DNA from 3 places in the Methylobacterium sp. ARG-1 genome. Region 3 is predicted to be linked to each of the others. Evidence: predicted binding sites of a transcription regulator. Region 3 holds the regulator's gene; each other region holds the start of a gene.
The links. Region 3 encodes PhoB, which activates phosphate uptake and scavenging genes when phosphate is short. Its sites were predicted from a motif close to TGTCATNNANCTGTCAT; they were not measured.

Region 1 (9,408 bases), on a different contig from region 3:
ACCAGGCGGGTCTCGGTGCCGGGCTCCTGATCGCCGGCATCGAAGGAGAACCTGTCCGCCTCGATGAAGGCGTGGTGGGTCTGGTTGGCATCTTCGTTGCGCAGGGTGATCGTGTCGCCGCGCCGCAGGAACAGGTCGGTCGGCACGTAGTGACGTCCCTTCTGCAGGACGAGCCGGGTCGTGGCCGACAGCGTCGCCCAGGCCGCGTGCGGCGCGACGCACAGACCCGCCAGAACCACCGTCCCGACGAGGAGCAAGGGCTGCAGGCGCCGGTCGCGAAGGGGCATGTTGGGTGTCCGCTGGAAAATGGGATGCGCCGGGGCAAGGGATAAAGACCGGATCGCCCGCCGAGCGGCCCGGGAAACCGCGACGCCCATGGTGCGCCGAGGCCCTCAACATCCCGCTACGCCAAATCGTAAGATTGTCTCAATCGCGCGATGAACAAGCGTCGATATTTAAGATCTACAAGTCTTGATTGTATTCGTCGCTAGAAAGCGGCTCCCCGTCATGCGCGCCGCACAGCCTCAACGCGCCGCGCACATGCTCCCGGAAGACTTGGACCCGTGCCGGCAGATCGCGCCCGGCCAGGGTCACGGCGCGCAGCACCGCCCCGCGACTCGCCCAGGGAGCCAGCACGCGCACGAGCTGGCCCGCCGCGACCGCGCGGGCGGCGACAAGGCTCGGGATATGGCCGATCCCGGCCCCCACCAGGGTCAGGCGGTGCACGGTCGCGAAGTCGCTGACCCGGATGGCTGGGCTCAGGACGATCCGCTCGGTCCGGCCGCGGCCGTCCGTGAGGGGCAGGGCGCCCGAGCCCGGCCGATCCCGCGAGAGGATCAGGTCGTGCGCGTCGAGCCCGGCCAGGTCGGCGGGCGCCGGGCGGCGCAGCAGGTAGGCGGGCGCGGCGTAGAGGCCGACCGACAGGGTCGCCAGGACGACGGCCCGGTAGCCGGTCTCCTCCGCGCCGCCGAGCCGGAGGGCGAGGTCGATCCGGTTGGCCGCCAGGTCAAGGCGGGCGTCGGTGTTCAGCATCTCCACCGTGATCTGCGGATAGGCTGCCCGGAAGCTCGCGACGATCTCCGGCATCACCTCGATGCCGAAATCGATGGAGGTGGTCAGGCGCAGATGGCCGGCCGGCACCGTCCGGGCGTCGCGGGCGGTCTCGGCGGCCTCGTCGAGGAGCGCGAGGCTCTCATGGGCCTTGGCGTAGAAGGCCAGCCCCTCCGCGGTCGGCGAGACCGCCCGCGAGGTACGGGCCATCAGCCTCGTGCCGAGCGCCCGCTCCAGCCGGGACAGGCGCCGGCTGACGCTGCCCTTGGTTTCCCGCAGGCTCGCGGCCGCGGCCGTGACGGTGCCGAGATCGACCACCGTGCAGAAGGCGCGCACGTCGTCGAGGCCGCCCTGGAAGGTTTCCGTTCTCGCAACCATGGGGTTCCGGATAGCAGGCTCAACCGCGGCCGTGAACGGGTCTACAGGGCGGCTGCGGCGCACCGAATCGCGCACGATCGTCTGCTGTGTAGGAGACACCCTTGAAGTCGATTCTCGCCTCCGGCCTTCTGGCCCTCCTGGTCGCCACCCCCGTCCTGGCCCAGTCCCCCGCGACCCGCGACCCGGCCCAGATCCAGGCCGGCACCTACGCGGTCGATCCCAACCACACCCAGGTCGGCTGGCGGGTCTCCCATATGGGCTTCTCGAACTATGCCGGCGGCTTCTCGGACGTGTCCGGCACCCTCGAGCTGCAGCCGAAGAACCCGGCGGCCGCGAAGCTGTCGATCAAGATCCCGGTCGCCTCCGTGACCACGACCAGCGCCAAGCTCACCGACGAGCTGAAGGGCGACCAGTGGCTCGACGCGGCCAAGTTCCCCGACATGACCTTCGTGTCCACCAAGGTCACCCCCGAGGGCAAGGACAAGGCGAAGGTGACCGGCAACCTCACGCTCCACGGCGTGACCAAGCCGGTGACGCTGGACGTCACCCTGGTCGGGGCCGGCGTGAACCCCCTGAGCAAGAAGGTCACGGTCGGCTTCGACGCCACCGGCACGCTCAAGCGCTCCGAGTTCGGGGTGAAGACCTACCTGCCGCTGATCGGCGACGACCTGCACCTGACCATCGCGGGCGCCTTCGAGCGTCAGGACTGACCCGGAACCGCGGGGCGGGAGGATGGCCATGGCACCCGACGCATCGGCGCGGCGCTACTCCGCGGTGGCCATCCTGCTGCACTGGGCGAGCGCGCTGGGTGTGCTCGCCCTGATCGGCATGGGACTGACCATGACCCATGCCGGGCTGGCGCCGATGCGCCTGTTCCCGCTCTACCAGTGGCACAAGTCGGTCGGGATCACCGTGCTGGTCCTGACCGGGCTGCGCCTCGCCTGGCGGCTGGCTCACCGGCCGCCGCCCTATCCGGCGGCCATGCCGGCCCGGGAGCGCCGGGCGGCGGGGGCGGCCCACGCCCTCCTGTACGGGCTCCTCATCGGGCTGCCGCTGACCGGCTGGGCCGTGGTCTCGCTCTCGCCGTTCAACATCCCGACGGTGCTGTACGGGCTCGTGCCCTGGCCGCACCTGCCGCTCGCGCCGCTCCTGACCGATCCCGCGGGCGCGGAGGGGCTGCTCAAGGCGCTTCACGCCTACGGCGCCTGGATCCTCACAGCGCTGCTGGTGCTGCACGTGGCGGCGGCGCTGCGCCACCATCTCATCCTGCGGGACGGCGTGCTGGGGCGGATGCTGCCCGGCCGCCGCCCGGCGGGGCTCCCCGACGCCCTGGAATCGCCCCGATGATGCCGCGCCGCCTGCGCCTCGCCCTGTGCCTGTCGGCCGCCTTGTCGGGTGCCGTCTCCCCCGCGCTATCCGCCCCGTGGGCGGTTGATCCGGCCCGGAGCGCGATCCGGTTCTCGGGCGTGCAGGTCGGGACCCCGTTCTCCGGACGCTTCGAGCGCTTCGAAGCCCGGGTGGAGTTCGACCCCGCCAAGCCCGAGGCGGGCCGCGCCACGGTGCTGGTCGATCTGGCCAGCGCCCGCACCGGCGATACCCAGCGCGACACGGCCCTGCCCCAGAAGGACTGGTTCGACGTGGCGAGCGCCAGCCACGCGCGCTTCGAGGCGAGCCGCTTCGTCGACAAGGGCGGGGGCGACTACGAGGCCGTCGGCGACCTGACGATCCGGGGTACGAAACGCCCGCTGACGCTGCCCTTCCACCTGTCGCTCGACGGCGACCGGGCGCACGCCACCGGGCATGTCGGCCTCGTCCGCACCGCGTTCGGTGTCGGCCAGGGCGCCTGGGCCTCCGGGCAATGGGTCGCCCTCGAGGTCGGGGTCGATGTCGACCTCGTCGCCACCGCCCGGCCCGACGCTCCGGCGGAGAGGCACTGAGCGCGCGCCGCCGACCCGGATGCGGGCTCGGCGTGAGGCCCGGCCACCGCGGAAACCCCCTCCAAACCGACGCACCGGAACGCGCCGTCTCCGCGTGGTTCGGGAGGGCGGCGGGGCGCCTGTTTTTCGCGCACAACCGACGTGCTCTGACACACCTAAGACCTGAGCCGGCAGCGGTATGTCATTCCGCGGCGGCTTACTGATTTCAACGGATTGGCCGCCGGATCTACTGTCAACGAAACGAGTCCGCTCGTTATCTGGCAAAGGCGCCAATCATGAAATCACTCATCGTTGCTGGAATGCTGTCGGCGGCTTGCATGGGCTCCGCCTATGCCGGGCCCGCCATCCCCATGGATGCAGGCCTCGCGACCGGCGGCCAGACCGCTGTGACCAACGTCGCCTGGCTCAGCCGCTACGGCAAGCTCTGCTATCACGGCACGCGGTGGATCCCGGCCTGTCACGCCACCAATCGGCCGGTCGGCTACATGAGGGGACACTGGAACGCGACCCGCACCCGTTTCATCCCGGGTCGCTACTATTGAGTTCCTGTATCGCCGCGTCGATCGCACCACGAATCGTCCTGCGATCAACGCGGCGATCGAACGGCACAGCCCGCGATCCCGATCATCACCCTGAGCGCGGCGCCGCCGATCCGTACGATCGCCCCGGCCGGATGCGCCCAGGCGCAGGATCCCCCGCAAAGTCTGGTTGGACGTCGTCATGAGCAAGCGCGTTCTCGGCGCCCTTCTGGGGGCGTGTGCCGGTGTCATCGCGACCGTGAGCGTCGCTCCGCCGGCCGTGGCGGCCCCGCCTGCGCTTGCGTCCGGGACCTGCGACACGGACGAGCCGACGGCCTGCATGAACCGCCACGGCGAGGGCGCGGCCCGCAGCCTATCCAAGGCCTACGGGAAGGCGACCGGCCAGGTCGATGCGCTCTGCGCCGAGGCCGTCAGCTCCGGGATCGCGTATTGCCTGGAGGCCGCTCAGCAGGTTGCCGACAAGGACCTCAACGCGACCTATGCCCGGGCCCTGGCGTCGATCGGCGACGACGCCGAAGGCCGGACATGGCGCGCGCGTCTCAAACAGGCGCAGCAGGCCTGGCTGCGTTTCCGCGACGCCGATTGCGGGGATCTCACCGTCTCCGAATGGGGGAGCGGCACGGGAGCCGGCCCGGCGATGTCGGCCTGCCTCATCGCCCATACCGTGGAGCGCACCGCCGAACTCCGCCGACGCTACGACCGTCGGTGACGGTCACAGGCAAGGGCAAGGGCAAGGGCAAGGGGTCGGGCGGCCCGGGCCGCACTTCTACGCCCCCGGCTGGTCCTCGGAGCCGGTGCCCAGGGCCCGCTGCACCATCACGCTGTCCGACCAGCGCCCGTATTTGAAGCCCACCGCCTTCAGGTAGCCGACGCGGACGAAGCCGCAGGTCTCGTGGAGGCGCAGGGAGGCTTGGTTCTCGGCGTCGATGTAGCCGATCATCTGCCGGTAGCCGCCGGCCGCGCAGGCCTCGATCAGCGCCGGCAGGAGGCGGCGCCCGATCCCGGCATGGAGGTGGTCGGGATGCACGTAGATCGAGTGCTTGAGGGTGTAGCGATAGGCCGGGCGCTTCCGGAACGGCACCGCGTAGGCGTAGCCCGCCACCTGGCCGCCGCGCTCGGCGACGAGGTGGGGCAGGCGCTTCTTGCGCATGGTCTTGCGCCGCCGCTTCAGGTCGTCGGGCAGCAGGCGCGCCTCGTCGTCGAAATCGGCGACGTTGCCGACGCCCTTGCCGATATGATGTTCGTAGATCGCCACCATGGCCTCGACATCCGCGTCCGAGGAGGCGCGGATAATGATGTCCGGGCTCGGACGCACCGGGACCGGGGCGCCCGCCTCGGGCTCGATCTCCATCAGGCGCCGTCCCGCACGACGTAGGTGTGGAAGCGGATCCGCCCGTCCGGATCGACCTCGCGGTAGACGCCCTGGATCTCGGCCTCGAAGCCCGGGAACAGGTTGGCGGAGGCCTCGAACATCTTGAAATAGTCGAGCATCGGCTTGGCGCGGTCATCCAGGCGCTCGCCCGGCAGCACGGTGCCGATGCCCGGCGGGTAGACCAGCATCAGGGTCGTGGCGATGCGCCCCTCGGCCTCGGCGATCGGCACGTAGTCGACCTTGTTGCGGGTCAGCATCTGGGCGGCCTTCTTGGGCGCCATCACCATCTCGGGCAGGTGCTCGGGGGCGAATTGCCGCCGCTGGAGCGCGGAGGTGCCGGCCTCCCGGTGGAAGGCGTGGAACTCGGCGCAGAGGTCGCGCAGGCGCACCCCGCGATAGCGGTTGGGCCGGCGGTTGACGAATTCCGGCATCGCCTCCTCGAGCGGCACGTTGTCGTCGTGGAGCCGCTTGAAGGCGACCAGCCCCGAGATCAGGGTCCCGGCCTTGGAGGATTCGACGCCGGGCGTCAGCAGGAAGAGCAGCGAGTTCAGATCGTTCTTCTCGGCCACGATCCGGTTCTCGCGCAGGTACTGCGCGACGATCGGGGCCGGCACGCCGTGATCGGCATAGGCCCCCGTGGCCCGGTCGAAGCCCGGGGTGAGCACCGTCAGCTTGTTCGGGTCGGTGATCGCGTAGCCCGGCGCCACGTGGCTGAAGCCGTGCCAGGCCGCCCCCGGGGTGAGCTCCCAGTAGCGCGGCTCGGATGCGAGCGCGTCGGTGGGCACCCGCTCCCAGGCGATCTCGGCGCCGTCCGGGCCGGTCACCCGGTCGGGGACGAACGGGTCGAAGAACCAGCGCCGCAGCGGATCGGCCTCGTTCTCCTCGAATTCCCGCCGGATCGCCCGGACCTTCTTGCGCCACTCGATCCCGAGCCGGATCGTGTCGTCCCACAGGATCATGCCCGAGCGGCCCTTCATCATCTGGGCGCCGACATCGAGGGAGGCGAAGAGCGGGTAGAACGGCGAGGTCGAGGCGTGGACCAGGAAGCTCTCGTTGAGGCGCTTGTGCTCCACGCGACGGGTCTGGCCGCGGATATGGCCGTCGCGGGTGTGGATCTGCGACGCCTGGGAGAAGCTCGCGAGCTGCTTGTGGGTCGATTGCGTGGCGACGATGCCCGGCGAGGTCTCGTCGAGCCCGGTGAGCCCCATGGCAAAGCGGCGGGCGAAGAGCGGGTGGAACTTCATGAAGCCCGCCCAAGCCTCGTCGAACAGGATGTAGTCGCAGAGGTGGCCGATCTTCTCCAGGATCTCCTGCGCATCGTAGATCGTGCCGTCATAGGTGCATTGCTCGATCACCGCGACCCGGAACGGCCGCTCCCGGCGCCAGGCCTCGGGATCGGTCACCAGCGGATTGCTCCGGATCTTCTCCCGGATCCGGGTCTCGTCCAGGGCCTCGTGATAGATCGGGCCGATCAGCCCGAAGGCGTTCCGGTCGGTCTCCAGGAAGATCGGGATGCCGCCGCCCAGGAACAGGGCGCCGTGATGGGCCGCCTTGTGGTTGTTGCGGTCGAACAGGACGAGGTCGTCCTCGGCCACCAGCGAGGACAGCACGATCTTGTTGGAGGCCGAGGTGCCGTTGAGGACGAAGTAGGTCTTTTCCGCCCCGAAGATCCGGGCGGCCTCCTTCTGGGCCTTGAGGGCCGGACCCTCGTGGGTCAGCAGGTCGCCCAGATCGAGCACCGAATTGTCGAGGTCGTCGCGGAAGATCGCCTCGCCGAGATGCTCGACGAAGATCCGGCCGATCGGCGAGCGGTTGTAGAAGATGCCGCCGTTATGGCCCGGGCAGGTCCAGAGCTGGTTGCCCTTCTCGGCATAGTCCACGAGGGCGCCGAAGAACGGCGTCTTGAGGGTCTCGGCATATTGCGTCACCCGGCTGACCAGTCCGCGGGCGATGAATTCGGGGGTCTCTTCCGCCAGGAAGATATAGCCGTCGATGAAGTCCAGGAGCTCGACCGGGATGTCCTCCAGCCGCTTGCGGCGGACCATGATGACGATCGGCATCTCCAGGCCGCGCTTGCGCATCATGTCGATGAGCGCGGCGGCCTTGCCGTCGAGGCCGCGCTTGCCCCAATCGACCACCATGCAGCCGATGGCGGCATCGGTCTGCACCGCGATGGCCGCGTCCTCGACGCGCCGCGCCCGCACCACCTCGAAGCCGCGATTCTCCACCGCCGCCACGATCTGGGCGACGCGCGCGCCCTCCAGGTCGTCCGGATCGAAGGCGGGGGTGCACATCAGAACCGTGAAGCGACGGTGGAAATCCATGGAGCCCCTCTCAGCCTTGCAAGCAGCGAGTGGCTTTCTGGCCCATCTGCGACGTTTGCATGACATCGCCCGGGATCACGGCCGAAACCGGCTCGGGAATCCATGCGCTCAGGCGCCGATCACCTCGGCCATGGGCCTGACCGCGATCCCCCGGTCTGCGAGGTCGGCGCGCAGCTGCGCGGCCATCGTGACGGCCCCGTGGGTGTCGCCGTGGACGCAGATGCTGTCGATCCGGGCCGGGATGCGCCGCCCGGACAGGCAAAGAATCGCGCCGTCCGCGAGCATCCGCACGACGCGCTCGGCCGCCTCCACGGGATCGTGCAGCACCGCCCCCGGCAGCTTGCGCGACACTAGGTTGCCGGTATCGGCATAGGCGCGGTCGGCGTAGATCTCCCGGGCCAGAGGCAGGCCGAGCCGCTCGCCCGCCCGCTCGGTCTCGAGGCCGGGCATCACCACGAAGATCAAGTCGCGGTCGAGGGTGCGAATTGCCCGGGCCACCGCCAGGGCGAGATCCGCGTCCTCATTGGCGATGTTGCCCAGCGCCCCGTGGGTCTTCACGTGCCGCACCGGGCAGCCGGCATCCTGCGCGAGCGCCAGGAGCGCGCCGACCTGGTAGAGCACGGCCTTCTCGACATCGGCCGGGCGCTCACCGTGGATCGGGCGCCGCCCGAAGCCCCAGAGATCGAGGAAGCCCGGATGCGCCCCCGCCTGGACGCCGGCCTGGGCGGCAAGCGTCAGGGTCTCGTGCATGACCAGCGGATCGCCGGCGTGGAACCCGCAGGCGATGTTGGCCGAGCTGGCGATCGCCAGCATCCCAGCATCGTCGCCCAGGCGATAGACGCCAAACCCCTCGCCCATGTCGCAGTTCAGGTCGACGATCATCCGGGTCCCTCGCAAGCGCGGCGGCTCCGCGTATTCAAGGGTCGGACCAAACGCATCACCCGGTGTCTCAGCGCGAGGGCGGTTGCCCGGACGGAGCGGGCGTCGCGCGAACCCCGAAACGTCCGCGCCGTCATTCCGGCTCGCGGGCAGGAACGGCGCCTCAATCGAGTGGGTACCGGCTCAGGATATCCTCGGTCCGCTGGACGGTCTTGTCGTATTGGCAGGCATACAGCGCGCCGGTGGTGCCGCTACCATTGTTCCACTCGCTGAAGGTGAGATCGCCGCAATCGGCGTCCCGGAAGGCGATCCAGGCGCGCTGGGCCGTTGCGAACTGAGCCTTCCAGACCGCCTTCGCGTCCTGCGGGCGGTCGTCCTGGTCGATGATCGACAGAGCCTTCCTGTAAGCCGCATTGAGCTTCGCGTCGGCGGCTTCCAGCGCCTGGTGCAGACAGGTCTGGGTCTCGGGCGTCGAGGTCGCGTCCTGGCACAGCTTGGCCGAGGGCTGGTCGGCCCGCGCGCCGGCGGACGGGAGTGCGCAAGCCCAGAATGCGGCGAGGATCAGGATCCCGGCCGGGCGCGCGGGCTTGGGTGGATACGGACGCATCTATGTCTCCCCGGGGCGAAGCGGACCGGCTCGGGCGAAAGGCCGGGCAGCATGACGCTGGCCGGAAAGGCATGAAGACTTCTTTGGCGCGTCGCACGCCCGATCCCACTTTGCACCGCTGGGTGCGGGGGCGAGGATGCAATGCTCAGACTTCGACGGGCGCTGGCGATGAGTCTCATCATGTCGTTCAGTAAAAGCATTGGACTGTCGTGTGATTCCGCAAGATTGGCCATTCGTATCTAGTTGTAGTCTCTGTTTTTGGCTTTGGAAATATAATTATTACAACGCAAAAGCACGATTTGTTTACAGTTTATCGTTGACT
Region 2 (9,408 bases), on a different contig from region 3:
CTCGTCGAGGTAGGCAAAATTGTAGCCGGCTTCGGATCGGCTCGGCTCCATCATCGCTGTCGCACTCACTCGGCCGCCTCCCGCACGCTGTCTGAGTCTCGAAAAAACTCGGCGCGCAGGCGCCGGACCAGCTCTAGCTCCGCCTGGAAGTCGACGTAGTGGGGCAGCTTCAGGTGCTCGACGAAGCCGGTGGCCTGGAGGCTATCGCAATGGGCGAGCACGAATTCCTGGTCCTGGGCCGGGCTCGTCACGGGCTCGCCGAGCTCCGCCGCCCGCAGCGCCCGGTCGACCAGGGCCATGGCCATCGCCTTGCGCTCGCTCTGCCCGAAGGTGAGCCCGTAGCCGCGGGTGAATTGGGGCGGCGTCGTCCCGGAGCCCGTGAACTGGTTGACCATCTGGCACTCGGTGAGCCGGATCCGGCCAAGCGGCACCGGAAAGCCCAGCTCCTCCGGCACGAACTCCACCGCCACGTCGCCGACCCGGACCTCGCCCACGAACGGGTGGGTGCGGCCGTAGCCGCGCTGGGTCGAGTAGCCGAGGCCGAGGACGAAGCCCTCGTCGCCCCGAGCCAGGGCCTGGAGGCGCAGGGCCCGGTCGGCCGGGTAATCCACCGGTTCCCGGGTGAGGTCGCCCACGGGGGCGCCGTCATCCGGAGGCGAGGGCTCGATCAGGCCGTCCTGGGCCAGCAAGTCGGTGACCCGCGGGCAGGTGCCGGCATCGTCGCGCGGCTCGGCCTCGGCGGCGGGCTCGACCGTGCCCTCGGCGGCGAGCGCGAAGTCGATCAGCCGGTGGGTGTAGTCGAAGGTCGGCCCGAGCACCTGACCGCCGGGCAGGTCCTTGAAGGTCGCCGAGACCCGGCGCGCCACCGCCATGGCGCCGGTATCGACCGGCTTCGAAGCGCCGAACCGCGGCAGGGTCGTCCGGTAGGCGCGGACCAGGAAGACCGCCTCGACCACGTCGCCGCGGGCCTGCTTGAGGGCCAGCGCGGCGAGGTCGGGATCGTAGAGCGAGCCTTCCGCCATGACCCGGTCGACCAGGAGCGTCATCTGCTCGCGAATTTGCGCGACGGTGAGCTCCGGCACGGCCGGGTCGCCCCGGCGGGTCTCGGCGAGCAGCCGGTGGGCGTTGTCGATGGCGGCCTCGCCGCCCTTCACAGCCACATACATCGGTCAGCTCTCCGTGACGGCGGTGGAGCGCGGGAGGCCGGCGACGCGGCCGGGGGCGGTGAGGATCAGGTCGATTCCCAGCGGGAACCCGGCGCGGTTCTCGGCCAGCTGCGCGACGAACCGCTCCGGCAGGGGCGCGAGCGCGAGCCGCGTCGTACCGTCGATCCCGGGACCCGTGAGACGCAGCCCCTCCCCGGCCGTGATCGTGTCCAGGGCCAGCACCAGGGTGGTCGAGGTGTCGGGATAGGCCGGCGTGCCCTGCGCGAAACGGACGAACGGCAGGCATTGGGCCGGATCCCGGATCAGCGCGAAGGCCGCCCGGGCCGGGTCGTGGGTGAGCGGCGCCCCGGTGTGGAAGCGCAGATAGGCGGCGACCTCTGGCGCGGCCGCGAGGCCGGCATCGAGCCAGACCGGCGTGTCGGCATCGGTGAGCGCCAGCGCGATGGCGGCGAGTTCCGGGGTCAGCGGAGCCGGGGGTTCCAGCCCGGCCTCGAGGCGCCGGGGCAGGCCGGGGCGGGCGAGCGCGTCCATCACGGCGCGGAACGTGCCCTGCGCGTCATGGACCGGATCAGCGAAGCCGGGTGCGAGCATGCTCAATCCTCCCCGCGGGCCAGCGTCAGGAAATCGACGCGGGTGGCGGCGGTGCGACGGGCCGCCCGATGGCGGGCGGCCTCGGCCTTCTCGGCAGCCGACCGGAGCGCGTCCTCGACCCGGGCGCGGCGGGACGGATCCTGCCAGAGCGCGTCGAGGGTGGCGGCGAGCCGCGCCTTCGTGCGGTCGCGGCCGAGATGGTAGGCGAAGCCGGTGGCCCCGTCGGGGAGCCGGATCGCCGCCCGGGTCACGCTGACCTCGCCGAGATTGAACGGCCGCCCGTCGCCGCCGATTCGGCCGGTGGCCATCACCAGCCCGGTCTCGGGCGGGCGCAGGTCCTCGATGGGCGGGGCTGCGAGGGTCTGCAAGGCGGCGTCGAGGTCGTCGCGGCTCGCATCGGCGCAGAGCGCCATCACGGCCCGGCGGGCCGCAATCTCATCCGGGCCTTGGTGAAGCGGGCTCGTCGCCATCGCGAATCTCTCTGTCGAGCTGTTGTATAGTCGTGTAGACAACTAGCGTGCCGGGCGCAAATGAAGTTTGGATGACAGGATGGATGCACAGGAGCAGACGCCCGGCCTCGTCCGGGGAGAGGGGCTGACGGCGTGGCGGCAGATCGCCGACGCGCTGACGGCCGATATCGCGGCGGGGCGCTACGCGCCGGGACAGCAGATGCCGACCGAGGCGGCGCTCGCCGCGCGCTTCGCGGTCAACCGGCACACGGTGCGGCGGGCGCTCGCCGCCCTAGCAGAGAGCGGCCTCGTGCGCGCCAGCCAGGGGCGCGGCACCTTCGTGGAGGAGGCGCCGCTCGCCTACCCGATCGGCCCGCGCACCCGCTTCTCCGAGATCGTCACCGGGGCCGGGCGCGAGGCCTGGGGCGACCTGCTCGCCTCGGCCACCGTCCCGGCCGGACCCAAGCAGGCGGCGGCGCTGGCGATCGAGCCGGGCGCGCCGATCCTCGAATTGCTGACGATCCACCGGGCGGACGATGCCCCGATCTCGACCGCGCAGACCTGGCTGCCCCTGCCGCGCTTTTCCGGTTTCGCCGCGGCTTACGCCGAGCGCGGCTCGATCACCCGCGCCTTCGCGGCCTGCGGGGTCCACGATTACACCCGCCTCTCGACGCGGATCCGCGCCCGCCCGGCCGATGCCCAGGAGGCGGAGCGCCTCGACATCGCCCCCGGGCGGGTGGTCATGGTGGTGTCGAGCGTCAACATCGACTCCGCTGGCGTGCCGATCCAGGCGAACCGCACGCTGTTCGCCGCCGACCGGGTCGAGCTGGTGATCGGCGGCTGAAATCGCTCAGCGCGCCGCCGGCCCGATGATCGCCCGGCGCAGGCGGGTCGAGACCCAGTCGATCGCCGCCACGGTGGCGAGGATCATCAGCACCAGGAACGCGACTTGCTTCAGCTCCAGGACGCGGATCAGCTCGGTGAGGTACTGGCCGATGCCGCCCGCCCCGACGATGCCGATGATCGTGGCCGAGCGGGTGTTCGATTCGAAGAAATACAGCACTTGGCTCGCCAGCACCGGCAGCACCCCGGGGATCAGCCCGAAGCGGATGCGGTGCAGGGCCGAGCCCCCCGAGGCGACGACGCCCTCGCCCGGTCGCCGGTCGCAGGTCTCGATCGCCTCGGAGAACAGCTTGCCGAACGCCCCGAAATCCGAGCACGCGATGGCGAGCATCCCCGCGAAGGGGCCGAGGCCGACGACGTTGATCCAGATCAGCGCCCAGATCAGCACGTCGACCGAGCGCATCACGTCGAGGCCCCGGCGCACGGCGAAATGCGCGAACGGGTTGGGCACGACGTTGCGGGCGGCGAGCAGCGCCACCGGGAAGGCCAGGATCGCCGCCGTCAGCGTGCCCAGGAAGGCGATGCCCAACGTCTCGCCCAGGGCGTGCACGAAGGTGCCGAGATGCCCCTCCGGCGACGGCGGCAGCATCAGCAGCGCGAAGGCGCCGAGGCGCCCAAGCCCGTAGAGGAGCCGCGCGGGCGACATCTCGAACTGCCAGGCGCCGAAGCCGGCCAGCCCGATCAGGCCGCCGAGAAGCAGCGCGGCGCGCAGGCGCGCGGGCCAATCCGTCCGGAACTGCGCCGGATAGTGGGCGCGCAGGCGCGCGAGCTCGGCCCGAGCCTCGGCCCGCAGGGTTTCGGAGCGGGCCTTGCTCATCGGGCCTCCTCGGTGCCGGTCAGCCGGTGGCGGACCTGCTCGGTGGCGAGGTCGATGCAGATGACGGTGAGGATAATCAGGCCGAGGATCGCGCTGACATCCGCGTAGTAGAAGTTGCGGATCGCGGCCAGAAACTCCTGCCCGATGCCGCCGGCGCCGACGAAGCCCAGCACCGCCGCCCCGCGCACGTTGATCTCGAAGCGCAGCAGCGCGTAGGAGGCGAAGTTCGACAGGACCTGCGGCAGCACGGCGAAGCGCACGGTCTCGATCCAGCTGGCGCCCGAGGCCGACAGGCCCTCGACCGGGCGCATGTCGATATTCTCGACCACCTCGGAGAACAGCTTGCCGAGCGCCCCGGTGGTGTGGACCGCCAGGGCCAGCACGCCGACCATCGGGCCGAGCCCGAAGGCGATGACGAACAGCAGCGCGAACACCACGTCGGGAATCGTGCGGCACACCTCCAGGAAGCGCTTGGCGACGAAGCGCACCGTGGGCGACCGAACCAGGTTGGCGGCGGCCACGAAGCTGAGGGCGAAGCCCGCGAGCCCGCCCAGCAGCGTGCCGAGATAGGCCATCAGCACGGTCTCGCCGAGCAGGGCGAGCCATTTGGGCAGGCCCCAGTACCAGGCGCGCACATCCTCGAGCGGATGCTCGAGACCGACCGGCGGCCAGATCTGCGCGAGATAGGCGGTGAACTTGCCGATATTCTCGGCGAAGACCAGCGGCCGCACCTCGGCGGCGAGGGCCGCGAGCAGCGCCAGCACCGCCACGGCGGCGAAGCTCGCGAGCGTGCGGCGGCGCGCGGCGCCGCTCGCCGCCGCGTACAGGCCGGAGAGGGCGGCTGCCCGCTCCGGCGGCAGGGGTGTCAGGCCGCGCAAGGCGGGGGTCCGATCAGGCTTGCGATCAGGATTTCTTGCGCTGCTCGTCGTTGAACTTCAGCATGTCGATGATCGGCTGGTAATCCTTGAGCGTCACCGGGGTGAGGCTGAGATCCTTGCCGTCGGACAGCTTGTCGAACGCCGCCTTGTCGGCGGTCGGCATGTCGAGGAAAGCCTGGCGGATCTTGGCCTTCAGGTCGTCCGGCAGGCTCGCCAGCACGGCATAGGGGCCCTCGGGCAGGAAGTCGGACTTGAACACCACCCGGAAATCCGACTTCTGCATCGGCGTGCCGTCGGGCTTCTTCAGCATGCCTTTCGTAATCATGCGAGTCACGATCGAGTCGGTCTCGGAGTTCCACAGGTTCGCGGCGGCGTCGACGGTGCCCTGGGTCAGGGCCAGGACGGCATTCTCGTGGCTGCCGGCAAACACCGCCTTGGCGAAATGCTTGTCCACGTCGAAGCCCGCCCGCTTCAGGAAGAAGCGCGGGGCCTGGTTGCCGGAGGTGGAGTTCGGATCGACCAGGGCGAGGTTCTTGCCCTTGAGGTCTTCGACCGTCTTGTACGGGCTGGAGGCCAGCGTGTAGATCACCGAGTAATAGCCCGAGGCGCCGGTCTCGTGCTGCGGGTTCACCATCGGATCGACCTTCACGCCGGTCATCACGGCGCGGGCGAAGGAAGCCGGCCCGTAGAACGCGATGTGGATGTTGCCGGCGCGCTGGCCCTCGATCACCGCGGCGTAGTCGCTGGCGACCCGCAGCTTCACCGGCACGCCGACCGCCTTGCTCAGGTAGTTCGCCAGGGGGGCGTAGCGGTCGTTGGTACCGCTGGCATTCTCCATGGGGATAACCGCCAGGGTCAGCTCGGGATACTTAACCTTCCAGTCCTGGGCGGCGGCCGGCAGGCCGAGGAGGGCGAGCGCCGCGGCGGCGGCGAGGGTGCGTCGGGTGATCATCGTGTGGTCCTCAAGTGGGCGTCGGGCGACGGATCGGCCGGCCGCAGGGCGGCGGCATGCCGGTGGTGAGGCGGTGGCGCTCGCAACGCGGTGCGAACCGGGTGAAGGCCGGGATCAGGAGCGTTTGCGCTGCTCGTCGTTGGCCTTCAGCATGTCCATGACCGGCTGGTAGTCCTTGAGCGTCACCGGGGTGACGCCGAGATCCTTGCCGTCGGAGAGCCGGTCGAACGCCGCCTTGTCGGCCTTGGGCAGATCGACGAAGGCCTGGCGGATCCTGGCCTTCAGGTCGTCGGGCAGGGTGGCCAGCACGGCGTAAGCGTCCCCCGGCAGGGAGCCGGACTTGAACACGATGCGGAAGTCCGACTTCTGCATCGGCTTGCCGGCAGCATCCTTGACGACGCCTTTGGTAAGCATGCGCGTGAGATTGCTGTCCGTCTCGGAGTTCCAGAAGTTCGCCGCCGCATCCACGGTGCCCTGGGTCAGGGCCAGGACGGCGTTCTCGTGGCTCCCGGCATAGACAGCTTTGCCGAAATACGTGTCGACGTCGTAGCCGGCCTGCTTCAGGAAGAAGCGCGGCGCCTGGTTGCCGGAAGTGGAGTTCGGATCGACCAGGGCGAGCTTCTTGCCCTTGAGATCCTCGACCGTCTTGTACGGGCTGGAGGCCAGGGCGTAGATCACCGAATAATAGCCCGCGGTTCCGGTCTCATGCACCGGGCTCACCATCGGCTCGAGCTTCACCCCGGTCATCGCGGCACGGGCGAGCGAGGCCGCCCCGTAGAACGCGATGTGGATGTTGCCGGCGCGCTGGCCCTCGATCACCGCGGCGTAGTCGCTGGCGACCCGCAACTTCACCGGCACGCCGAGCGCCTTGGTCAGGTAAGCGGTCAGAGGCGCGTAACGGTCGGCCGTGCCGCTGGCGTTCTCGGCGGGGATCACCCCCAGGCTCAGCTCGGGATAGCGGTCCTTCCGATCTTGGGCGGCGGCCGGCAGGCCGAGCAGCGTGAGCGCTGCCGCGGCGGCGAGGGTGCGTCGGGTGATCATCGTGTTTGTCTCAGATCCGTATCAGGCGTTGGATCGGCCGACCGCAATCGGCACACCAAGCCAGGCGCTTCCCCGCCCCATCGTTTTTAGCGTTTTGGTCCCGACGCCGCCGGCTCAGGCGCCGATGGCGGCCTCACGGATGGGCTGGACCGGCACGAGACCCGGGAGTCCCGGCATGGCCGCCCGCTGCTCCGCCTCGCGCTCGGCGGAATCGTCCAGCACCTCGCCGGCCTCCAGGCCGTAGAGGCGGCGCGCCACATCCTCGGTCAGGTCGAACGGACCGCCATCGAACACCACCCGGCCGGCAGCAAGGCCGACGAGGCGGTCGCAATAGGCGCGGGCGAGGTCGAGCGAGTGCAGGTTGCACAGGACCGTGATGCCGTAGCGCCGGTTCACCGCGGCCAGCGCGTCCATCACCAGGCGGGTGTTGCGCGGATCCAGGGACGCCACCGGCTCGTCGGCCAGCAGGATCTCCGGCTCCTGCACGAGGGCCCGGGCGATGGCGACGCGCTGCTGCTGCCCGCCCGACAGGCCGTCGGCCCGCTGGCCGGCGAACTCCCCCATGTCGAAGCTCTCGAGGGCGGCGAGCGCCATGGCTCGGTCCTCGTCCGACCACATCCGGAGCAGGGACCGATGGGTCGGCACATGGCTGAGCCGGCCCATCAGGACGTTGTTCATCACGTCCAGCCGGCCGACCAAGTTGAATTGCTGGAAGATCATGGCGCAGCGGGTGCGCCATTCCCGCAGGGCCCGGCCCGTCAGGCCGGTGACATCGCGGCCGTCATAGAGGATGCGGCCCGAGCTTGGGTCGGCAAGCCGGTTGATCAGGCGCAGAAGTGTCGATTTGCCAGCTCCAGACCGGCCGATCACGCCCACGAAGGTCCCGCGTTCGATCTGCAACGAGACACCGTCCACGGCCCGGCGGCCGCCGTACTGACGCGTGAGATCCTCGACGACGAGCATTCATTTCCATCCACTGCGGAATGCGCGCAGATAAACGCCTCTTCGACGACAATTGGATGACGAATACGATCCGATGTACTTAGTCGGCGCATCAAAGCGGCCACTGTGCATAGCGCTGTGCTCTATGTCCCGGACCAGCCCGTGTACCGCTCCAGGAAATCCTCGATCGGGAGCGTGCGGAAATCCGGCAGCGCCCGGCGCAGGCGCTCATGGTCCCAATCCCACCAGGCGAGTCGCTCCAGGCGTTCGGCGATTGCCTCGGGAAAGCGGCGGCGCACCGGCCGGGCCGGGTTGCCGACGACGATCGTGTAGGCCGGCACGTCGCGGGTCACGATCGCCCCCGCGCCGATTACGGCGCCGGTGCCGATGGTGCGGCCGGGCAGCACGACGACCCCGTGGCCGATCCAGACATCGTGGCCGATGGTCACCGGGCTGGACCGGCGGCGCTCGAAGAAAGATTCCTCGTCCACCTCCTCCGGCCAATAGGCATGGGCCCGATAGGTGAAATGCGCCTGGCTCGCGCGCTCCATCGGGTGGTTGCCCGGGTTGATCCGGACGTGGGACGCGATCGAGCAGAACTTGCCGATGGTGGTGTAGATCACCTCGCCGTCCTGGCTGATGTAGGAATAATCGTCGAGGACGGTCTCGGTCAGGCGCGTGCGGGCGCCGACCTCGGTGTAGCGGCCGAGATGGCACTCGGTGACCCGGGCGCTCGGGTCGATCGCGGGCGTGAGGCCCAGATAATGCTCAGCCATGGGCGCCCCCAAAGGGCAGGCGCGCCAGAAGCCGGAACGGCTCGGACCCGTCCTGGGACAGGAGGCACACGGCGTCGATCACCACCGGTTCCGGTCCGGAGGCCGCGTAGGCGTCGGTCAGCCGGCGCAGCCAGGCGGCCCGGTCGGGCTCCGGCAGGGCATCGGTCAGCGTCATGTGGAACCGGAAGGCCTCGAAGACATACGGGTAGCCCCAGCGGGCCAGGAGCGCGCGGCCGCGCGGATCAAGGCGCTCCGGGCGGCGCTTGGCGCGCTCGGCCTCCGAGAGCGGTGCCCGCAGCGGATCGAGGGCGGCGACGCATTCGGCGGCGAGCAGGCCGAGCTCCGGCGGCGGGGCTTCGGGCACCAGGGCGAGGAACGGCCCGAGCGCCGCGACCCGCAGCAGACCGAGCGAAACCGGCGGGTGCCCGGCCGCGAGGTCCCGGGCGGTCGCGAGAAGGTCGGCCTCCTCGGCCGCCGGGGCGAGGCGCATCGGCGCCTTGAGGGTCGCGTGGAACCCGTAGATCCGGGCCCCGGCGGTGACCCCAGCGAAGTCGCCGAGCCCGTCCGGATGCGGGACCGGGGCGCCGGCGACGTTGTCGTAGCCGAGCACGGCATTGCCGAAGGCCGCGAGCCCCGAGCCGGGGGCGGGGAGCCAGTAGAGAGCGTAGCGGCGCGTCATGTCCCGACCTCCGGCTCCCGCGCGGTCACGCCGTCGGCGCGCAGGCGCGGTCGACGCTCGCCCGGCGCGGGCGCACATCCATGGCGTTGCCGCGCCACACGATGGCGCTCTGCACCCAGGCCCCCAGCCAGATCGCCGGGATCAGGGCGTCGCGAACCAGGAAGGCCACCCACATCCGCGGCCCGCGATGCCAGCCCGCGCGGGCCGCGAGCCG
Region 3 (9,408 bases):
CTTCCCCTATTCCGAGACCGCGATCGACAATGCCGCCGCGCAGGTGATGACCGTCGACGAGGCCGGCCTGCATCTCACCCTGGCCCGGAGCAGCCCCGCCGAGCCGGCGCCCGCCGCCCTGCCCGGCGTGCTGACCGTCGAGGAGGCGACCGGTGCCGGCACGCACCGGCTTGCCTTCGCGTATGGCGACGAGCCGGTGCTGCCGGCCCCGACGGCGGCGCCAGAGACCCCGGCCGCGCCGCCCGCAGCCCCCGCCTTCGACGTGCCGACGCTGGTGAGCGCGGTCGGGCTCGCTTTCCTCGGCGGCCTGATCCTCAACCTGATGCCCTGCGTCTTCCCGGTCCTGTCCATCAAGGTGCTGGGCCTCGTGCGGCACGCCGGCGAGAGCGCCGCCCGCGTCCGGCTGCACGGCCTTGCCTACACGGCGGGTGTGCTCGTGAGCTTCCTCGGCTTGGCCGGCCTGTTGCTCGCCCTCAAGGGCGGCGGGGCGGCGATCGGCTGGGGTTTCCAGCTGCAATCGCCGGCGGTGGTCGCCGGCCTCGCCTATCTGCTGCTTGCGATGGGCCTAAGCCTGTCGGGGGTGGTCCATCTCGGCGGGCGGCTCGCCGGACTCGGCGACGGCCTCGCCCGGCGCTCGGGGCTCAGCGGCTCGTTCTTCACCGGCGTGCTGGCGACCCTGGTGGCGACCCCCTGCACGGCGCCGTTCATGGGCTCGGCGGTGGGCTTCGCGCTGACCCAGAGCGCGGGCGTCGCCCTCGCGGTGTTCGCGAGCCTCGGGCTCGGCCTCGCCCTGCCGTTCCTGCTGCTCACCCTGTGGCCGCCGGCCCTGCGGGGGTTGCCGCGTCCGGGCGCCTGGATGGAGACACTGAAGCAGGTTCTGGCCTTCCCGGTCTACGCCACGGTGGCGTGGCTGGTCTGGGTCCTGGCGCAGCAGGTCGGGCCGCAGGGGCTGCTCGCCGGGCTGATCGGCCTCGTGCTGGTGGGCTTCGCCGCCTGGGCCTGGGAGCACGGGCGCGCGGCGACGCCGCGATTCGGGCGGATCGCCCAGGGGCTCGCGGTGCTCACGATCCTGGCGGTCGCAGGCCTGACGCTCAGCCTCGACCGCGAGCGGGCGGCCCCCGCCGCCCAGGCTGCCGCCGACGGTGTCCAGCCGTTCACCCAGGCTCGTCTGGATTCCCTGGTGAACGAGCGCCGCCCGGTCTTCGTGAACATGACCGCCGCCTGGTGCATCACCTGCGCTGTCAACGAGACGACCTCGCTCTCGACCCAGGCGGTGCGGGCAGCGATGGCGGATCGGGGCGTCACCTACCTGAAGGGCGACTGGACCAACCAGAACCCGGAGATCACGCGCCTGCTGGAGAAGCACGGGCGCAGCGGCGTGCCGCTGTATCTGCTCTACACCGGGACGGGGGAACCCCAGGTGCTGCCGCAGATCCTCACCGAGGGGACGGTGCTGGCGGCGCTGGAAACGGTGCCGGCCTCAGCGAACAAGAGCGCGGCGCTGGCCCGCTGACCGGACAGGCGGTCTAGGCTTCCAGCGAGAACGTCTCGTCGAAGGCGTAGCCCGACCCCCGCACCGTGCGGATCGGATCGGCCTGCCGGGGCGCGTTGAGCGCCTTGCGCAGGCGCCCGACATGCACGTCGACGGTGCGCTCGTCGATATAGACGTCGTGGCCCCAGACCCCGTCGAGGAGCTGCTCGCGGGAGAAGACCCGGCCGGGGGCCAGCATCAGGAATTCGAGCAGGCGGAACTCGGTAGGGCCGAGATGGAGCTCCTCGCCGGCGCGGCGGACCCGATGACCGGTGCGGTCGAGCTCGATATCGCCAGCCGCCAGCCGGTCGGCGACATGGGCGGGCTTGGCCCGGCGCAACAGGGCCCGCACTCGGGCCAGCAGTTCCGGAACCGAGAACGGCTTGACGATGTAGTCGTCTGCGCCCGTGCCGAGGCCGCGAACCCGGTCGCCCTCCTCGCCGCGGGCGGTGAGCATGATCACCGGCAGCCGCTCGGTCTCGCGCCGGGCCCGGATGCGGCGGCACAGCTCGATCCCCGAGAGGCCCGGCAGCATCCAGTCGAGCAGCACCAGATCCGGGGTGCGCTCGGCCAGGAGCAGTTCTGCGTCGTCGCCACGCGTCGCCGAATCGACCAGGAAGCCCTCGGCTTCCAGGTTGTAGCGCAGCAGGGTGGTCAGGGCCTCCTCGTCCTCGACGATCAGGACTTGCATGCTCACGTTCGTTAACCTGTTCCGTACTCGGTACCGGCCGGCGCGCCCGCGCCGGGGGACCCGGACGCGCCGATGGTGCGGCAGAGGCCGCCATCCCTCAAGCCGCAGGCCGCCACAATCGGGCGTTGCCCCACAGGGCAGCGTGCGGATCGGGCCGGCCGCACCGCGACCCGCCTGTTACGGGGCCGTGGCGGCGGGGCCGACCGTTGCGTAGTTCGACGCGTCGTTCTTCGGCCGCTCGCCCGCCAGGGTCTCACCGGTGGCGAGGTAGTGGATCGTCTCGGCGATGTTGGTGGTGTGGTCGCCGATGCGCTCGACATTCTTGGCGCAGAACAGCAGGTGCGTGCAGAACGAGATGTTGCGCGGATCTTCCATCATGTAGGTCAGGAGTTCGCGAAACAGCGAATTGTACAGCGCATCGATCTCGCCGTCGCGCTCCCAGACGTCGTAGGCGGCCTTCACGTCGCGGCTCGCGTAGGCGTCGAGGATGTCCTTGAGCTGCGCCTCGGCGAGGTCGCTCATGTGCCGCACGCCGAGCACGATCTTCTGCGCCGGCGCCTGATCGGAAATCGCCACGACGCGCTTGGCGACGTTCTTGGCAAGGTCGCCGATCCGCTCCAGGTCGCCCGAGACGCGGATCGCCGAGATGGTCTCGCGCAGGTCGATCGCCAGGGGCTGCCGCCGGGCAATGAGCAGCACGGCCCGCTCCTCGATGTCGCGCTGGAGCGCGTCGAGACGCTTGTCGGCGACGATCACCGCCTGGGCGAGCGTATCGTCCCGGCGGACCAGGGCGTCGGTCGCCTCGGCGGCCATCTTCTCGGCCACGCCGCCCATCTCGGAGATGGAGCGACGCAGGTCATCGAGGTCGGTGTCGTAGGAGCTGACGATATGGCCGGGCATGGTGGATCCTTCGATGGCGTCCCGCAAACCTTGATCCGCGAGGTCTGGCGGAAACCCGCCGCTGCGGTCACGGGCGCCGGGGCGCGTGCCCCGGTGCCCAGTCCCTTGCATTGTCTAGAACAGGCTGCGGAGCGGTGAGGACCGGCATCCCGAGCCGAGCTCGGGACCAGAGCAACCGGACCGTGCCGATGCTCCCCGACCGAACAGCCTGTTCCGGAGTCGCGCCGGCGCTTGTTGCGCTTGGGCGCGGCCCCTAGTCTTTAGAGCGGTGCTCTTTTTTCGCCGAAGCCGTATTCGACTTTACGGAAAGCGGTGAATATCCCGTTTGGCGTCGTCGCATCCCGGAGGTGACCGTCCGCCCTCCGGGGTTTTGGTTCAGCCGAACCGGCCGGTGATGTAATCCTGCGTGCGCTGCTCGACCGGGTTCATGAACATGCGGTTCGTGGGTCCAAATTCGATCAGCTCGCCGAGATACATGAAAGCGGTGAACTGCGAGATGCGCGCCGCCTGCTGCATGTTGTGGGTGACGATCACGATGGTGAACTCGTCGCGCAACTGCTCGATCAGCTCCTCGATCCGGCCGGTGGAGATCGGGTCGAGGGCCGAGGTGGGCTCGTCGAACAGGATCACCTCCGGGCTCTGGGCCACGGTGCGGGCGATGCACAGGCGCTGCTGCTGCCCGCCCGACAGGCCGGTGCCGGCCTGGCGCAGCTTGTCCTTCACCTCGTCCCAGAGGGCGGCCTTGCGCAAAGCCTGCTCCACCCGCCCGTCGAGTTCGGATTTCGGCAGCTTCTCGTAGAGGCGCAGGCCGAAGGCGACGTTGTCGTAGATCGACATCGGGAAGGGCGTCGGCTTCTGGAACACCATGCCGATGCGCGAGCGCAGCTCGTTCAGATCGATCGAGGGATCGAGCACGTTCTGGCCCTCGAGCAGGATCTGCCCCTCCGCCCGCTGCTCCGGGTAGAGGCTGTAGATCCTGTTGAAGCAGCGCAGCAGGGTGGACTTGCCGCAGCCGGACGGGCCGATCAGCGCCGTGACCTGACGGTCATGGAAGTTGATGTCGACATTCTTCAGCCCGTGGAAGCTGCCGTAGTAGAAGTTCAGGCCCTTCACGGCGATGCGAACCGCCCCACCCTCGTTGGCGTGGTTGCGGGTGAGATCGACCGTGGGGATCGCGGAGGCGGCGTTCATCGTCGTGTCCTCGAGAAGGGTCTTAGCGCGACATCTGCGGCTTGATGACGAGACGGGCGATGATCGACAGCACCAGGATCGTCGCGGTGATCAGAAGCGCCCCGGCCCAGGCGAGGCTCTGCCAGTTCGGGTAAGGCGAGAGGGCGAACTGGTAGATCATGACCGGGAGGTTCGCGACACCGCCCATCAGGTCCGGCGAGAACCAGGAATTGTTGTTGAGCGCCGTGAACAGGAGCGGCGCGGTCTCGCCCGCGATGCGGGCCAGCGCCAGGATGATCCCGGTGACGATACCGGCCGAGGCCGCCCGCCAGGTGACGCTGATGATCACCGTCGAGGGCGGTGCGCCGAGCGCCGCGCCGGCCTCGCGCAGGGTGCCGGGCACCAGGCGCATCATGTCCTCGGTGGTGCGCACGATCACCGGCACGGCGATGATGGCCAGCGCCACGCCGCCGGCCCAGCCCGAATAGGTCCCCATCGGCCGCACCATCAGCGTGTAGACGAACAGGCCGATCAGGATCGACGGCGCCGAGAGCAGGATGTCGTTGAGGAAGCGGATCACCCCGGCGATCTTGGAGAAGCGGCCGTACTCGGCGAGGTAGGTCCCGGCCATGACACCGATCGGCGTCGCGATCGTGATGCCGATCCCGGTGAGCACGAGGCTGCCCAAGATCGCGTTGGCGATGCCGCCGCCCTCGGATCCGGGACCGGGGGTCGGGTGCGCGAACATGCCGGGCGTGAAGCCGCGCACACCCTGGACGATCAGCATCAGCAGGATCGAGCCGAGCACCACGGCGCCGACGATCGTGGCGATCAGGCAGGCGGTGCGCAGCACCCGGTCGGCGACCCGCCGGCTGGAGCGGACCCGCCCGGTGCGGCGCGGCGTGGCGTTGGCGGTGGTCATGGGGTTTGACGCGTCCATCGTGAGCCCTCCTCAGGCAGGCTTGACGCGGCGCGTCAGCAACCGGGCGATGATGAGCACCACGAAGGTGATGACGAAGAGGATGCAGCCCAGGGCCATCAGCGCGTTGAGCTGGAGGCCGTCCGCCTCGTTGAACTCGTTGGCGATGCGCGATGCGATCGTCGAGCTCGGGTCGAAGATCGAGGCCGAGAGGCGGTTGGCGTTGCCGATCACGAAGGTCACCGCCATCGTCTCGCCGAGGGCGCGGCCGAGGCCGAGCATGATCGCCCCAATGATCGAGACAGAGGCCTGCGGCACCAGAACGTGGCGCACCACCTCCCAGGTCGTGCAGCCGATGCCGTAGGCGCTCTCGCGCAGCACGGTGGGGATCTGGTCGAGCATGTCGCGGGCAATCGAGGCGATGAACGGCACGATCATGATCGCCAGGATGATGCCGGCGGTGAAGACGCCGACGCCCGAGGGCACCCGGGCGTAGAACAGCGTGCCGACGATCGGCATGCCCTCGACCAGGTTCGAGACCGGGATCTGGACGAAGCGCGCGAAGAGCGGTGCGAATACGAACAGGCCCCACATGCCGTAGATGATGCTCGGCACCGCGGCGAGCAGCTCGATGGTCATCGCCACCGGCTTGCGGGCCCAGCCCGGGCAGAGCTGCGTGAGGTAGACGGCGATCCCCAGGGAGACCGGAACGCCGATCAGCAGCGCGAGGGTTGCGGAGGCCACGGTGCCGATCACGGCCACCAGGGCGCCGTACTGCTCGGTCCCGACGTTCCAGGCGCTGGATGTGAGGAAGGCGAATCCGAATTCGCGGAAGGCGGGCCAGCCGCCGTAGAGGATCGACCCCAGGATTCCGGCGAGCACGACGAGCACGAACAGTGCCGCGCCGTAGGAGCAGGCCCGGAACAGGTTGTCGAGGCTCCGGCTCGGCCCTTTACGCGCGGCGACGGCGCGGGGTCGTGCGAGGGCAATCGTCTCGGTCAAAGCGGGCATCCGCGATTCTCTGCGAAGGGGGCGTGGTAGCGCGGTGCAGTCCGCGAAGCGAGGGGGGAGGCTGCAAGCCTCCCCCCTCCAAGTCACTCACATGTTGAAGACAGGCTTACCGTCCTTGCCCTTCACGTTTTTCCACTCTTCGTGGATCAGGGCGACGACGTTGTCCGGCAGCGGCACGTAGTCGAGGTCGGAGGCAAGCTTATCGCCGTTCTTGTAAGCCCAATCGAAGAACTTGAGCGTATCCGCGGCCTTGGCCGGGTCGGCCGGATCCTTGTGGACCAGGATGAAGGTCGCCGCCGTGATCGGCCAGGCCTCCTCGCCCTGCTGGTTGGTCAGCGAGATACCGAAGCCCGGGGCCGACTTCCAGTCGGCGCTGGCGGCAGCGGCCTGGAAGGCCTTGTCGTCCGGCTGCGGATACTTGCCGGCCTTGTTCTGAAGCAGGGCATAGGCGAGCTTGTTCTGCTTGGCGTAGGCGGATTCGACGTAGCCAATCGCGTTCGGCACCTGCTTCACGGTGGCGGTCACGCCCTCGTTGCCCTTGCCGCCCTGCCCGACCGGCCAGGAGATCGTGGTGGCCGCACCGTAATCCTTCTTCCAGGTCTCGGAGACCTGCGACAGGTAGGTGGTGAAGATGTTGGTCGTGCCCGAGGCGTCGGACCGGTAGACCGGGGTGATGGTCGCGTCGGGGAGCTTCACGCCCTCGTTGAGCTTGGCGATCCGCGGGTCCGACCACTTCGCGATCTTGCCGGCGTAGATGTCGGCCAGCACGTCGCCGGTCAGCTTCAGCTTGCCGGGCTCGAGGCCGGTGATGTTCACGACCGGCACGACGCCGCCCATCACGGTGGGGAACTGGACGAGACCGTCCTTGGCCAGCTGCTCGCCCTTCAGGGGGGCGTCGGTCGCGCCGAAATCCACGGTCTTGGCCTGGATCTGCTTGATGCCACCGCCGGAGCCGATGGACTGGTAGTTCAGTCCCGAGCCGGTCTCCTTCCGGTAGGCTTCGGCCCACTTGGAGTAGACCGGGAACGGGAACGTTGCGCCGGCACCCGTGATATCGGCAGCGAGTGCCGCGGACGCCAGCTGAACCGTCGCGAGGCCGACGGCGAGCGCGTAAGCGAAGGGTCTCAAGGGTATCTCCGTTGCCGTCGGGCGAGAGCCTGCGCCTCTCTGCCGGCAAGCCCATGCCCGCGGCAGAGCTGTGCGGCCGGTCTTCCAAGAGACCCGGCGCCGGCCGCCCGATGAGCCGGGCGTTACGACAGGGAGATGACATCGCCATGACAGCGCGCGGCGCGGGCGACGGCACGGTTTGCGGCGCTCGTGCGTTCATACCGGGTGGCGGCACCGGACGATCGGCCGGGGATCGGCGAGCGATGCCGCGCTGTGATCAGAAGGTGTTCGGATCGTGGATGACCAGGGGACCGAGGCAGGGGCAGGTCCCGACGCGGCCGGCCCGGATGCGGCTTGGCTCGCCCTGCATGCCGCCCGCGAGGCCGTGGAACGCGCCCTGACCCTGGCTCAGGCACGCCAGCGTTTCGGCAGCGACGCGGCGGCCGTCGCGCAGGCGCGGCGCGAGGAGGCGGAACTTCTCGTGGACCTCGACAGGATTCTCACGCAGATCCGGGCGGCGGAGTATCGCCGGCGGCCCGGCTCGCGGCGCTGGTAAGGCTCAGCAGCCTTCCGCCGGGAGGAACTCCACCCCGGAACGCGTGACGATTCGGTGCACGGGTGGCCCTAACCGACCCGGCGCAGTTCCCGCTCCTTCTGACGAAGGCGGAGGAGCAGTTCCACGTGGGTGTCCGTGATCGGCTGCGTGTCGACGCTGCCCTCGTAGACGGTGCGGAGCGTCAGCCCGAGCTGTTGCGTGTCGATCGCCTGCTTGAGGGACCGGCCCATATGCGGGCTTCCCTCGGACGTGACGATAGACGGCTTCATGTTTTCCTCCCGCCCTTCAACCGCGTACGCCAGAGCACGGCACCGGGATGGAAGCAGTCTCGCGAAGAATGGTTAATGAAAGGTTACGCGCAACCAACGGTTAAGGTTGATCGGCGTTCACGCATCCGCGCCTTGAAGCAGCCGAGCCGCCGCGGCCCGTGCCTCATCGGTTACCGTCGCGCCGGCCAGCATCCGGGCGATCTCCTCGCGGCGCTCCGCTACCGGCAGGCTCGCCACACGGGTCGCGACGCGTCCGGCGCCCTTGACCGGGGTCTTGGCGATCAGGAAATGCGTGCTCGCCCGAGCGGCCACCTGGGGCGCATGGGTCACCGCCACGACCTGCACGGTGCTGGCGAGGCGCGCTAGGCGTAGGCCGATCGCGTCCGCCACCGCGCCGCCGACGCCGGTGTCGATCTCGTCGAAGATCAGGGTCGGGGCCGAGCCCTTGTCGGCCAGCACCACCTTCAGTGCCAGCATGAAGCGCGACAACTCGCCGCCGGAGGCGACCTTCATCATGGGTCCGGGCTTCGTCCCGGGATTGGTCTGCGCCCAGAACTCGACGCGGTCGATGCCCGCGGGATCGCGCGCCTCCGGATCGGTGACGATCTCGGTGATGAACCGGGCACGCTCCAGCTTCAGCGGCGGCAACTCGGCCTTTACGGCCGCGTCGAGCTGCTTGGCCGCCCGGCGGCGACCGGCGCTGAGCTTTTCCGCCGCCTCGGCATACTGGGCCTCGGCCTTGGCGCGGGCCTGTTCCAGCCCCTCCAATGCCGCCTCGCCGGCATCGAGAGTCGCGACCTCTCCGGCGTAGCGCTCCGCCAGGGCGGCGAGGTCGTCGGCCGGGACGTCGTATTTGCGCGAGGCGGCGCGCAGCGCGAACAGCCGCTCCTCCGCCCGCTCCAGGTCGCGGGGGTCGAACTCGGTCTCGGCCACGGCCGCGTCCAGCACCGCCCGCGCCTCGTCGAGGGCGACCATGGCGGCGTCGAGGGCATTGACGCAGGGATCGATCAGCGCCGGGAGCTGGCCAGCGCGGCGCTCCAACTTGCGCAGGGCGGCTGAGATGTGCGCCACGCCGGAATGCGGCCCACCGACCGCGTCCAGCGCCTCGTTCAGCTCGCGGGCGACCTTCTCGGATTGCTGCATGATGCTGCGGCGCTCGGCGAGCTGTGCCTCCTCCCCGGGCTGGGGCGCTAGCGCCGCGAGTTCCTCGACCGCGTGGCGCAGGAAGTCGGCCTCCTTGCGCGCCGCCTCGAT

Region 1: a site for PhoB is predicted at 7,649-7,665, ahead of AKJ13_RS20470 (Orn/Lys/Arg decarboxylase N-terminal domain-containing protein). Genes of this name have one in related genera too.
Region 2: a site for PhoB is predicted at 7,806-7,822, ahead of phnC (phosphonate ABC transporter ATP-binding protein). Genes of this name have one in related genera too.

Annotation. Positions count from the first base shown of each region.
Region 1 is NZ_LHCD01000024.1:78,452-87,859, forward strand. Features, by position in the region: gene AKJ13_RS20430 (hypothetical protein) at 1-287, opposite strand, end outside; gene AKJ13_RS20435 (LysR family transcriptional regulator) at 463-1,428, opposite strand; gene AKJ13_RS20440 (YceI family protein) at 1,530-2,138, shown strand; gene AKJ13_RS20445 (cytochrome b) at 2,167-2,775, shown strand; gene AKJ13_RS20450 (YceI family protein) at 2,775-3,365, shown strand; gene AKJ13_RS20455 (hypothetical protein) at 3,641-3,907, shown strand; gene AKJ13_RS20460 (lysozyme inhibitor LprI family protein) at 4,086-4,613, shown strand; gene AKJ13_RS20465 (GNAT family N-acetyltransferase) at 4,671-5,255, opposite strand; gene AKJ13_RS20470 (Orn/Lys/Arg decarboxylase N-terminal domain-containing protein) at 5,255-7,600, opposite strand; gene AKJ13_RS20475 (5-oxoprolinase subunit PxpA) at 7,709-8,482, opposite strand; gene AKJ13_RS20480 (lysozyme inhibitor LprI family protein) at 8,643-9,086, opposite strand.
Region 2 is NZ_LHCD01000028.1:86,321-95,728, forward strand. Features, by position in the region: gene AKJ13_RS22125 (alpha-D-ribose 1-methylphosphonate 5-phosphate C-P-lyase PhnJ) at 1-51, opposite strand, end outside; gene AKJ13_RS22130 (carbon-phosphorus lyase complex subunit PhnI) at 66-1,166, opposite strand; gene phnH (phosphonate C-P lyase system protein PhnH) at 1,170-1,757, opposite strand; gene phnG (phosphonate C-P lyase system protein PhnG) at 1,760-2,227, opposite strand; gene phnF (phosphonate metabolism transcriptional regulator PhnF) at 2,307-3,050, shown strand; gene phnE (phosphonate ABC transporter, permease protein PhnE) at 3,057-3,926, opposite strand; gene phnE (phosphonate ABC transporter, permease protein PhnE) at 3,923-4,804, opposite strand; gene phnD (phosphonate ABC transporter substrate-binding protein) at 4,830-5,756, opposite strand; gene phnD (phosphonate ABC transporter substrate-binding protein) at 5,871-6,797, opposite strand; gene phnC (phosphonate ABC transporter ATP-binding protein) at 6,912-7,760, opposite strand; gene AKJ13_RS22175 (chloramphenicol acetyltransferase) at 7,883-8,515, opposite strand; gene AKJ13_RS22180 (DUF1045 domain-containing protein) at 8,508-9,194, opposite strand; gene AKJ13_RS22185 (ceramide glucosyltransferase) at 9,220-9,408, opposite strand, start outside.
Region 3 is NZ_LHCD01000005.1:60,832-70,239, reverse strand. Features, by position in the region: gene AKJ13_RS07665 (protein-disulfide reductase DsbD domain-containing protein) at 1-1,513, shown strand, start outside; gene phoB (phosphate regulon transcriptional regulator PhoB) at 1,527-2,222, opposite strand; gene phoU (phosphate signaling complex protein PhoU) at 2,400-3,122, opposite strand; gene pstB (phosphate ABC transporter ATP-binding protein PstB) at 3,498-4,313, opposite strand; gene pstA (phosphate ABC transporter permease PstA) at 4,336-5,232, opposite strand; gene pstC (phosphate ABC transporter permease subunit PstC) at 5,245-6,222, opposite strand; gene pstS (phosphate ABC transporter substrate-binding protein PstS) at 6,310-7,350, opposite strand; gene AKJ13_RS07630 (hypothetical protein) at 7,625-7,885, shown strand; gene AKJ13_RS07625 (hypothetical protein) at 7,954-8,154, opposite strand; gene recN (DNA repair protein RecN) at 8,272-9,408, opposite strand, start outside.